Regions from separate parts of the Cupriavidus sp. DF5525 genome, predicted to be linked through region 2. Evidence: predicted binding sites of a transcription regulator. Region 2 holds the regulator's gene; each other region holds the start of a gene.
The links. Region 2 encodes sigma-54, which starts transcription at its own class of promoters, with help from an activator protein. Its sites were predicted from a motif close to TGGCANGNAANCTGCTTT; they were not measured.
Positions count from the first base shown of each region.

Region 1: a site for sigma-54 is predicted at 2,144-2,161, ahead of ABNX08_RS05620 (circularly permuted type 2 ATP-grasp protein). Genes of this name have one in related genera too.
Region 3: a site for sigma-54 is predicted at 2,185-2,202, ahead of ABNX08_RS25475 (ammonium transporter). Genes of this name have one in related genera too.

Region 1 is NZ_CP168265.1:1,171,165-1,175,116, reverse strand. Features, by position in the region: gene ABNX08_RS05625 (alpha-E domain-containing protein) at 1-400, opposite strand, end outside; gene ABNX08_RS05620 (circularly permuted type 2 ATP-grasp protein) at 456-1,931, opposite strand; gene ABNX08_RS05615 (gluconokinase) at 2,230-2,736, opposite strand; gene edd (phosphogluconate dehydratase) at 2,884-3,952, opposite strand, start outside.
Region 2 is NZ_CP168265.1:358,425-362,376, reverse strand. Features, by position in the region: gene lptA (lipopolysaccharide transport periplasmic protein LptA) at 1-517, shown strand, start outside; gene lptB (LPS export ABC transporter ATP-binding protein) at 574-1,374, shown strand; gene ABNX08_RS01800 (RNA polymerase factor sigma-54) at 1,543-3,021, shown strand; gene hpf (ribosome hibernation-promoting factor, HPF/YfiA family) at 3,070-3,420, shown strand; gene ptsN (PTS IIA-like nitrogen regulatory protein PtsN) at 3,848-3,952, shown strand, end outside.
Region 3 is NZ_CP168266.1:925,990-929,941, reverse strand. Features, by position in the region: gene ABNX08_RS25495 (phosphatase PAP2 family protein) at 1-274, shown strand, start outside; gene ABNX08_RS25490 (CreA family protein) at 296-775, opposite strand; gene ABNX08_RS25485 (acyl-CoA thioesterase) at 793-1,278, opposite strand; gene ABNX08_RS25480 (HU family DNA-binding protein) at 1,444-1,725, opposite strand; gene ABNX08_RS25475 (ammonium transporter) at 2,234-3,436, shown strand; gene ABNX08_RS25470 (mechanosensitive ion channel family protein) at 3,655-3,952, shown strand, end outside.

The sequences.
Region 1 (3,952 bases), 810 kb from region 2:
ACGCCGACGGGTCCTCCTTCAACACGCCGTCTGCGATCATGCGCTGCACCTCCAGCCAGGTGGTGTTGACCGTCTCCCATACCTCGGTGGTCAGCGAGCCGCGCACCGCGCGCGCATTCTCGCGCGCCGCGCGCAGGCAACTCATGATCGACGAGGCGTTGGTCATGTCGCGCACCATGAAGTCGATCACGTCGTCGCGCGACAGCAGCCCGTACTTGTGGTCGAAGGCTTGCGTCAGCTCGGAGATATCGAGCATGGCCCACCAGCCCTGCTCGGCCACCTCGGCCGATTGCGGCAACAGCGAGGTCTGATAGTTGACGTCGAGCATGCGGGCGGTGTTCTCCGCGCGCTCGGTATAGCGGGCCATCCAGAACAGGTGGTCGGCGGTACGGCTCAGCATATCGACTCTCCTCGCATGGCGGCGGCAGTGTTCATCACGTGGTTGGTTGTCGTCGTCATCGTTCCAGCACCCAGGTATCCTTGGTGCCGCCCCCTTGCGAGGAATTGACCACCAGCGAGCCTTCGCGCAGCGCCACGCGGGTCAGCCCGCCGGGCACCATGCGCACTTCCTTGCCCGACAGCACGAACGGCCGCAGGTCGATATGGCGCGGCGCGATGCCGGCCTCCACATAGGTCGGGCAGGTCGACAGCGCCAGCGTCGGCTGCGCGATGTACTGCTCCGGCCGCGACTTCACCACCTCGCGGAAAGCGTCGATCTCCGCGCGCGTGGCGGCCGGCCCCACCAGCATGCCGTAGCCGCCGGCACCGTGGGTTTCCTTCACCACCAGTTCGTCCATGTGGTCCAGCACGTACTGCAGGTCGTCCGGGCGCCGGCACATATAGGTCGGCACGTTGCTGAGGATGGCCTCCTCGCCCAGGTAGAAGCGGATCATGTCCGGCACGTACGGATAGATCGACTTGTCGTCGGCCACGCCGGTTCCGATCGCATTGCAGATGGTCACGTTGCCGGCACGGTAGACCGACAGCAGCCCCGCCGCGCCCAGCGCGGAATCGGGCCGGAACACCAGCGGATCGAGGAAGTCGTCGTCGACGCGGCGGTAGATCACGTCGATGCGCTGCGGGCCCTGCGTGGTGCGCATGAACAGGTGGTCGTCCTCGACGAAGAGGTCGCTGCCTTCCACCAGCTCCACCCCCATCTGCTGTGCCAGGAAGGCATGCTCGAAGTAGGCCGAGTTGTACATGCCGGGGGTCAGCACCACCACGGTGGGATCGGCGATGGCCTGCGGCGAGACGCCACGCAGCATGTCGAGCAGCAGGTCCGGGTAGTGCGCCACCGGCGCCACACGGTTGCGAGCGAACAAGTCCGGGAACAACCGCATCATCATCTTGCGGTTTTCCAGCATGTACGACACGCCCGAAGGCACGCGCAGGTTGTCTTCCAGCACGTAGAACTCGCCCTCGCCGGCGCGCACCACGTCGATGCCGGCCACATGGGCGTAGATGTCGCGCGGCACGTCGACGCCGAGCATCTCGGGCCGGTACTGGGCGTTGTTGTAGATCTGGTCGGGCGGGATCACGCCGGCGCGGATGATGTCCTGGCCGTGGTAGATGTCGTGGATAAAGCGGTTCAGCGCCGCCACGCGCTGGCGCAGGCCTTTTTCCAGCAGCGCCCACTCGCTGGCCGGGAAGATGCGCGGGATCACGTCGAACGGGATGGTGCGCTCGGTGCCGCTGTTGGCTTCGTCCTTGTCGCCGTAGACGGCAAAGGTAATCCCCACGCGCCGGAAGATCAGGTCCGCCTCTGCGCGCTTGTTGTCCATGGTGCTTTCAGACTGCCGCGCCAGCCAGTCCGCGAAATGCCGGTAGTGTTGACGCACCGCACTTTCGGGCAATGCCTGTCCTGCCTGGATGACCTTGGGCGCCCCGTCGGTGCGCCAGTCCAGCATCTCGTCGAAATACCGCCCCGCCATGATGGCCGTTCCTCCATGTCGCGGGCTTCCGGTGCCGCCACTTCCTCGCTGCTACCGGCGCCCTGGTTTTGCCCTGGCTGTCCTGCCCCAAGCCCGCCGCCGCTGCCCGTTCGGGGGTGCCGCGGCGATGCTGTCGAGTCACTGGCCCTTTCAGCATACTTGTGCCGGCGAAAGCCGCAAGCTGGCAGACGCTGGCCGGCACGGAAAGTGAACTAGCAAGATGTCTGCCAGCGCACGTAAAAAACGGCCGCCAGCGAGGCTGGCGGCCGTTTGGAGCCCGGGAGGATCGGTGCGGCGCTCAGCGCGTCGCGCCGGCGCCCTGCGCTGTGTTGGCCTGCAGAATCGTGTCCACCAGCGCCTCGGGGGACTGGCGGATATCGAGCACCAGCGCGTCGCGCGGTTCCTCGAGGGTATCGAGCTGGCTCTGCAGCAGGTCCGGGTTAAAGAAGTGCTCGGTACGCTCGGACAGGCGCTGGCCGATCAGCGACGCATCGCCCTTCATGAAGACGAAGGTCACGCCGCCGTCGGGCGGCGTCAGCCGGTCACGGTACACCTGGCGCAGCGCCGAGCAGGTGAACACGTGCGTGCGGCCTTCGGCGCGAGCCGCGTCGATGGCCGCACGCATCGCCGCCAGCCAGGGCCAGCGGTCCTCGTCGGTGAGCGGGATGCCTGCGTGCATCTTGGCCTTGTTGGCTTCACTGTGGAACGCGTCGGCGTCTTGGAAGCCGCAGCCAAGGCGCTGCGCCAGCATCTGGCCGACCGTGGTCTTGCCGCTGCCGGAAACGCCCATCAGGATATAGATCATGTCTGCTCCGTCGGTCTTGGTATCGGATGGTGTGGCCATCCTTGTCGGTCCTTGTCCAGCCTGACGTCCTTGCGGCGACGCAAAGGCGTCCGGGGGCGCTGCCGCCCCGCTGGAAACTTCAGGGGGAAAAATCGGCCTCTGGCCTGGCTATTGTGCGACGGTTTGCTCCGCGGCGGCAGGCTTGCTGCCGCTTGCGCCGGCTTTGGCAACCGCGGCGGCATCCGCCTCGGACAGGTCGAGTGCGCTGCCGCCCTCTTCCGCGATGCGGGCATGGCGCCGGAACAGGCCGAACAAGCCCCGCCCCAGGCTGAACTGCGCAAAATCGTCGGCCGGCGCCGCGGCCAGCTCCCGCGCCGCGAACGCCGCCTCGTCGCCCAGCCATTGCAGCGTGCCGGCAACGGCGTCCACGCGAACGCGGTCGCCGTCGCGCACGCGCGCCAGCGGACCACCGGCGAGCGCTTCCGGACCGACGTGGATCACCGCCGGCACCTTGCCCGACGCGCCGGACATGCGGCCGTCGGTCACCAGCGCCACCTTGTGGCCGGCGTCCTGCAGCGCGCCCAGCACGGGCGTCAGCCGGTGCAACTCGGGCATGCCGTTGGCGTTGGGGCCCTGGAAGCGGACCACCGCGACCACGTCGCCGGTCAGCTCGCCGGCATCGAAGGCAGCCTGCAGCCCTTCCTGCGCATCGAACACCCGCACCGGCGCCTCGACCACGCGGTGCTCCGGCGCGACCGCGGACACCTTGATCACGCCGCGGCCCAGGTTGCCCTGCATCAGCCGCAGCCCGCCCTCGGGCGAGAACGGCGCCGCGGCGCTGGCCACCACCTGCTCGTCGCCGGTTTGCGCCGCGCCGTCGCGCCAGCGCAGCACGCCGTCGGTCATCACCGGCTCCTGCGTGTAGCGCGCCAGGCCGGGGCCGGCCACGGTCTGCACGTCCTCGTGCAGCAGCCCGGCCTGCAACAGCTCGCGAATGACCAGGCCGGCGCCGCCGGCGGCGTGGAAGTGGTTCACGTCAGCCGAGCCGTTCGGGTAGACGCGCGCCAGCAGCGGCGTGATGCGCGACAGGCGATCGAAGTCGTTCCAGTCGATCACGATCCCGGCCGCGCGCGCCATCGCCACCAGGTGGATGGTGTGGTTGGTGGAGCCGCCGGTGGCCAGCAGGCCGACCATCGCGTTGGCGATCGCGTGCTCGTCGACGATGCGCGCCAGCGGC
Region 2 (3,952 bases):
GGCCGACAACGCCAGCTACGACGACGTCAAGCAGATCTATACGCTCACCGGCAACGTGGTGCTGACCAAGGGCACCATGATCCTGAAGTCGGACGCGGCCGAGCTGCGCACCGACCCGGAGGGTTATCAGTTCGCCGTGGCCACCGCCAAGCCGGGCAAGCAGGCGTATATCCGGCAGAAGCGCGAGGGTGTCGATGAATATATCGACGGCTGGGGCGACCGCATCGAATACGACGGCAAGCAGGAACTGTCCAAGCTGATCGGCAATGCCCGCATGGCCCGCCTGCAGGGTGCCAAGATGGTCGACGAGATCCGCGGCGCGGTGCTGACCTACGACAGCCGCAAGGAGTTCTACACGGCTGCCGGTAGCGGCGGCGAGGGCTCGCCCGCCAATCCTTCCGGCCGCGTGCGCGCAGTGCTGTCGCCGCGCCAGGACCAGGGCGCCCAAGGCGCGCCCGGTGCCGGCGGCTCGCCGCTGAACCTGAAGTCCGCGCCCGCGCCGACCAACAAACCCTGACGCCGGCGCCGCATACGACATCCCCTGCGCCGCCGCCTGAATGAATGCCTGAGCCAATGACCGATACCGCAACGATTGCCGAAAAGCCTTTCGTCGAAGCCTCCACCGTCCTAGCCGGGGGCAGCACGCTGGTCGTGCGCCACCTGAGGAAGCGCTATGGCACGCGCACGGTGGTCAAGGATGTCTCGCTGGACGTGAAGAGCGGCGAGGTGGTCGGGCTGCTCGGCCCCAACGGCGCGGGCAAGACCACCTCCTTCTACATGATCGTCGGCCTGGTGGCGCTGGACGAGGGCGATATCGTGCTCGACGGCGACCATATCAGCGGCCTGCCGATCCACGAGCGCGCACGCATGGGGCTGTCCTACCTGCCGCAGGAGGCCTCGGTCTTCCGCAAGCTCAACGTCGAGGAGAACATCCGCGCCGTGCTGGAGCTGCAGGTGGAAAACGGCAAGCCGCTGGGCAAGGCCGAGATCGACCGCCGCCTCGATTCGCTGCTCGACGACCTGCAGATCGCGCACCTGCGCAACAACCCGGCGCTGTCGCTGTCGGGTGGCGAGCGCCGCCGCGTGGAGATCGCGCGCGCACTGGCCTCGTCGCCGCGCTTCATCCTGCTGGACGAGCCCTTCGCCGGCGTGGATCCGATCGCGGTGGGCGAGATCCAGCGCATCGTCAGCTTCCTGAAGGCGCGCAATATCGGCGTGCTGATTACCGATCACAACGTGCGCGAAACGCTCGGCATCTGCGACCACGCCTACATCATCAGCGAAGGCACGGTGCTGGCCGCGGGCGAGCCCGAAGAGATCATCGCCAACGAATCGGTGCGGCGCGTCTACCTGGGCGAGAACTTCCGCATGTGATGTACCGGCCTGCTGAAAGTGGTCAGAAGCGTTGTCTCGAGCGCTACCACACACGGCAGGTTTTGTTCAGGCAGCGCGTGGGATACCCCACAGCGTGCGGCGATCAGAGCGCATCAGCGATAGCAATTTCCGTTCCAACAACGGAAAGATGCGCATAAAATAGGTCGCATGAAACCGTCGCTACAGCTCCGCCTCTCCCAGCACCTGGCACTCACGCCGCAACTGCAGCAGTCGATCCGGCTGCTGCAGCTTTCAACGCTGGAACTGCAGCAGGAAGTCGAACAGGCGCTGACGGAAAACCCCCTGCTCGAACGTGAGAACGACTGGATCGAAAGCCCGCTGCGCGTGGCCGCCGACGGCTCGGTCAACCTGCAGAGCGCGCCCGCACCCGCGCCGGCCGAGCCGCAAGGAAACGGTGACGCGCGCACCGACGCCGCGGGCGACGATGACAGCTACGGCGACAGCAGCAGCGGCGACGACTATGGCAGCGACTGGAGCCTTGACGACTTCGCCCGCCGGCCGCAAGGCGACGATGACGAAAAGACGCCGATGCAGCTGCGCGACGCCGAGCCGACGCTGCGCGAATACCTGATGGAGCAGCTCGCGCCGCTGAAGATCTCGACGCGCGACAAGGGCCTGGCGATCTTCCTGATCGAATCGCTGGACGACGACGGCTACCTGAGCGCGTCGCTCGAGGAAATCTGCACCGAGCTGCCGGAAGAACTCGAATTCGAGATCGAGGAAGTCCACGCGATCCTGACGCTGCTGCAGAGCTTCGATCCGCCCGGCGTGGGCGCGCGCAATGCCGCCGAGTGCCTCGCGCTGCAATTGCGGCGCCTGAAGCACCCGCAGCGCGACCTGGCGCTGGTCATCGTCACCAACCACCTGGAACTGCTGGCAGTGCGCGACTACACGCGGCTGAAGAAGGCGCTGCAGGTGGACGAAGCGGCGCTGAAGGCGGCGCATGAACTGATCCGCTCGCTCGCGCCCTATCCCGGCCATGCCTACAGCCGCCCGGAAGCCGATTTCGTGGTGCCCGATGTATTCGTGCGCAAGAGCGGCGGCGGCTGGACCGCGCAACTCAACCCGGATGTGATGCCGCGGCTGCGCATCAACGATATGTACGCGCAGATCCTGCGCGGCGCCAAGGGCGAGTCGGGCACGGCCGGCCTGCAGCAGAAGCTGCAGGAAGCGCGGTGGCTGATCAAGAACATCCAGCAACGGTTCGACACCATCCTGCGTGTCTCACAGGCCATTGTCGAGCGTCAAAAGAACTTTTTCACCCACGGCGAAATCGCCATGCGCCCCTTGGTTTTGAGGGAGATTGCCGATACACTGGGTTTACACGAGTCAACCATCTCCCGGGTGACGACCAATAAATACATGGCAACGCCGATGGGTACTTTCGAATTGAAGTACTTCTTCGGCAGCCACGTGTCCACCGAAACCGGTGGCGCGGCTTCATCAACGGCCATCCGCGCCTTGATCAAGCAACTGATAGGAGCCGAAGACCCGAGGAATCCCCTTTCCGACAGTCGCATTGCCGAACTGCTGGGCGAACAAGGCTTCGTTGTCGCACGCCGCACCGTTGCCAAGTATCGCGAAGCCCTGAAAATCCCCGCAGTCAATCTCCGCAAGTCTTTGTAGCCGAGCCCACCGCCTGCCTGGTGAGGCTCTTTCAGAAGGAGAAGCGCTATGAACTTCAAGATCAGTGGACACCACCTTGACATCACGCCGGCATTGCGTGAGTACGTGGAAACGAAGCTGGAGCGAATCGTCAGGCATTTCGATCAAGTCATTGGCGTTAGCGTGCTGCTCTCTGTCGATAATCACAAAGAAAAGGACCGGCGCCAGTACGCGGAAATCAATCTACATCTCAGGGGCAAGGACATCTTTGTTGAAGCGCATCACGAAGACCTGTATGCGGCAATCGACGCGCTCGTCGACAAGCTCGACCGTCAGGTGATCCGCTACAAGGACCGCGTGCAAAGCCACGACCGCGAGGCGGTCAAATATCAGATGGCCGCAGCGCAAATGCAGCAATGACCGTGCCCGGCGGCTCCCAGCGAGCCGTCGAATCCGAGACTAGACAGGCAAGCCGCGCTCAAACGCGGCTTTTTTGCGCCCTGGCGCCAGAAAATGAGCATAAAGCGCCCTGGCTGTGGCGGCGGTGCAAACTAGTACCACCCGATTGGGCGAGGGTGTTCGCAACGACGGCGGCAAGGTGTATGCTGCGCCATACATGGCAGGCGGGCATTTTTTGCATCCAACCCGGTGCGTGACCTTGTGTCGTTTTGCACCCGAATCCGGCGCTGCGCTGCACAATGGGGAGGAAGCCGCTGCTCTATAATGGCCGGACGCCCGCGGGCGGCTGACGGCCCGGCGTCGAGTGACTTTGCAGCCGCCCGCAGCAGCCCACTGCCCGGCCGGAACGGCTGATCCGCCCCGCTAACTGAAATCCTGCGCATCGCCCATGAATCGTTTGGCCAAATTGCTGCCACCCGGCAACATCAACCTCGATGTAAGCGTCACCAGCAAGAAGCGTGTGTTCGAGCAGGCCGGGCTCCTCTTCGAGAAC
Region 3 (3,952 bases), on a different replicon from region 2:
ATTGATCCTGGCCGAGGTCGAGCCGGAGCGTGCCAATGACATCCTGGCGCGGGGGCGCGCGTTCGGCCAGAGCCGCGTGGTGTGCAATGTGCACTGGCAGAGCGATGTCAACGAGGGCCGCATGATGGCCGCGGCCACCGTGGCGCGGCTGCATGCCGACCCGGTGTTCCGCGCCGACCTGGAAAAGGCCCGCCAGGAAGTGGCCGCGGTACGTGCAAGTGGCGCCCGACCGGCACGCGACTGCCAGGCGGAAACGGCGGCGCTGGCGCCCTGAGCGGCGCGCTGCCGGGGCCTGTTACTTGACGGGGATCACCGTGCCGGCCGGCACCGGCACGGCCGTCACGCTGTTCTGCGGGCTGCCGCTGACGATGCGGTCGGAATACGTCAGGTACACGAGCGTATTGCGCTTGCGGTCAACCGCGCGTACCACGTGCAGCGTCTTGAACAGGATCGACATGCGCTCCGAGAAGACGTTGTCCTGCTGCTTGAGTGGCGCCTTGAAGGCGATGGTGCCGACCTGCCGGCAGGCGATCGAGGCCTCGGGCGGATCTTCTGCCATGCCGAGCTGGCCCTTGATGCCGCCGGTGCGGGCGCGCGACACGTAGCAGGTCACGCCGTCCACCTGGGGGTCGTCATAGGCTTCGATCACCACCTTGTCGGAGCCGGTCATGCGGAAATTGGTGCTGACGCTGCCAATCTCCTCGGCCTGCGCGCCTGTCGCCGCCGCCACGCAGGCGGCCGCGGCCAGGATGGTACGGATGCGATTGGACTTCATGGCTGGGCCCGCGCTCCTCAGGTCACTGACGTCTTGATGTCGTCGTGGCGCTTTTCCATTTCCTGGCGCAACGCGCGGCGCTGCTGCGCGGCGGCAAAGCGCTGGCGCTCCACCTCGTCGCGCGGCTCCAGCGGCGGCACCTCGGCGGGCGATCCGTTGTCATCCACGGCCACCATGGTGAAGTAGCAGCTGTTGGTATGCCGCACCAGCTTGCTGCGGATGTTCTCGGTCACCACCTTGATGCCGATTTCCATCGAGCTGCGGCCGGTGTAGTTGACCGAGGCCAGGAAGGTCACCAGCTCACCCACGTGGATGGGCTGGCGGAACACCACCTGGTCGACCGACAGCGTGACCACGTAGCGCCCGGCGTAGCGGCTGGCGCAGGCGTAGGCGACCATGTCCAGGTACTTGAGGATGGTGCCGCCGTGGACGTTGCCGGAGAAATTGGCCATGTCCGGCGTCATCAGCACGGTCATGGAAAGCTGGTGGGACTGGTCGTTCATGATGCGGAGTCGGGGATTGCGGGGGCTGGATGGCCGGGGCGGCACTGACGACGACCCGGGCGCGCCGGCAGTTTAACCCGAGCGCAGCGGCACTGGTGTGCCCAGGCGGCCCCAAAAGAAAAAGCGGCCTGCCAGGCCGCTCTTCTAGCTGTGGACGCAGACCACTTACTTTTTCTTGTTCACGGCGTCCTTGAAACCCTGTCCGGCAGAGAACTTGACCGTCTTGGCGGCCGGGATCTTGATGGTTTCGCCGGTACGCGGGTTGCGGCCGGTACGGGCGGCGCGCTTGCCGGCGCTGAAGCTGCCGAAGCCCACCAGCGTCACCGAGTCACCCTTGGCCACTGCCTTCTTGATACTGTCCAGCGCTGCGTTGAGCGCACGCTCGGCAGCGGCATTGCTCAGTTCTGCTTCCGCGGCAATGGCCGATACCAGTTCACCTTTATTCATGGCTGATTTCCCTTGTTGGTCGTCGTCACCGATGAGCTGGCCTGGCGGCAAGCCATCGATCGGCGCAGTCTAATCTGCCCTTCGCGCGTTGAGCAATCCCCAGTGGCACCAATGCAACGAAAAAACCCGCAAATCCTTGATTGAGGCCGGTTAGCGGTCAATTTCCCACTCTTTTTCCGCTTGCCAGCGGCGCGATTTCCCGGGCTGTAGCGTTTGCCTGGGAATCTCGGCTGCGACTGCCACGACCGTCCCTACCCGCGATGGAACATATGCCCACTCTTGGGGCGCTGCACCACAACGGATCAACCAGACCTCGCACCAAGGCTCCATTCTGGCGCATTCCAGGCCCCGCCGACCAGCCGTTTCCGATTTTCACCCCGTCTCCGCAAGCTTGCCACGCGGCATTCCGGTGCGGTTTTGCTCAGGAAGGTGCAATGAGCACCAGGATGCAGCGAAAGCTGGAATGCTTTTTGCATACCCACGCTCCCATTTTGAGCATGAGGTGACTATGGACAACTGGAAGACTGGCACCGACGCCATGTTTATACTGCTTGGCGCCATCATGGTGCTGGCCATGCACGCCGGCTTTGCCTTTCTCGAACTGGGCACGGTGCGCAAGAAGAACCAGGTCAATGCGCTGGTGAAGATTCTGGTGGATTTTGCGGTTTCGACAATCGCCTATTTCTTTATTGGCTACACCATCGCCTATGGTGTGCAATTCATGGCCGGCGCAGAAACCCTGGCCCAGAAAAGCGGTTACGAACTGGTCAAGTTCTTTTTCCTGGCGACATTTGCCGCGGCCATTCCGGCGATTATCTCGGGCGGTATTGCCGAGCGTTCGCGCTTCAATCCGCAATTGGTCGCCACCTTTGTGCTGGTGGGCTTTGTCTATCCGTTCTTCGAGGGCATAGCCTGGAACCAGCGCTACGGCATCCAGGACTGGATCACGCACGTGACCGGCGCGCCGTTCCACGACTTTGCCGGCTCCGTGGTAGTGCATGCGGTGGGCGGCTGGATCGCACTGCCCGCGGTGCTGCTGCTGGGCGCACGGCGCGGGCGCTACCAGAAGGATGGCCGCATCAGCGCCCATCCGCCGTCGAACATCCCCTTCCTGGCGCTGGGCGCCTGGGTGCTGGCGGTGGGCTGGTTCGGCTTCAACGTGATGAGCGCGCAGACGGTCGACAAGATCAGCGGCCTGGTGGCAATCAATTCACTGATGGCGATGGCCGGCGGCACGCTGGCGGCCTGGGCGGCCGGGCGCAACGATCCCGGCTTTGCCTACAACGGCCCCTTGGCGGGGCTGGTGGCCGTGTGCGCGGGCTCGGACCTGATGCACCCGCTGGGGGCGCTGATCACCGGCGGTGTGGCCGGCGCGCTCTTTGTCTACCTGTTTACGCTGGCGCAGAACAAATGGCATATCGATGACGTGCTCGGCGTGTGGCCGCTGCACGGCCTGTGCGGCGCCTGGGGCGGCATCGCCGCGGGCATTTTCGGCGCGAAGGCGCTGGGCGGGCTGGGCGGCGTGTCGCTGGGCGCGCAGGCGATCGGCACCACGCTCGGCATCGCGATTGCGCTGGCCGGCGGCACCCTGGTATACGGCACGCTGAAGAAGCTGGTGGGCATCCGGCTCGACGCCGAGGGCGAATTCAATGGCGCCGACCTGACGCTGCATCGGATTTCCGCGACACCGGAGCGTGAAACCAACTGGTAACCCCGGCGGGACGGCCAGATTCAGACAGGCAAGCTGCCCGGACGCAGCTTGCCTTCACGATTATTTGCTTGCACTTCCCCGCACGGCGTTCCAATAATTGCCGTGCCCTCGTATTGCGCCGCGTCAGCGCGCAGGGCTTGCACCCAGTAGCCGGCAAAATCGGTATGGATGTTGCCGCCGGCAGCCGGGCGGACTCCCCAAACCGAAAGGAAACGCCGATGGAAGCCACCACGCTGGACAACCTCAAGACCCTGGTTGTCGCCTATGCCACGCAGTTCGGGGTCAAGATCCTCGCCGCCCTCGCCTTCTGGGTCATTGGCCGATGGCTGATCCACTTTGTCGTGCGCATGGTGCAGAACGCGCTCGGCAAGCAGAAGGTCGATCCGACGCTGCTGCGCTATGTCGGCTCGATCGTCACCGTGACGCTGAACGTGGTGCTGGTGATCGGCATCCTCGGCTACTTCGGCATCCAGACCACCACCTTTGCCGCACTGATTGCCGCCGCCGGCGTGGCTA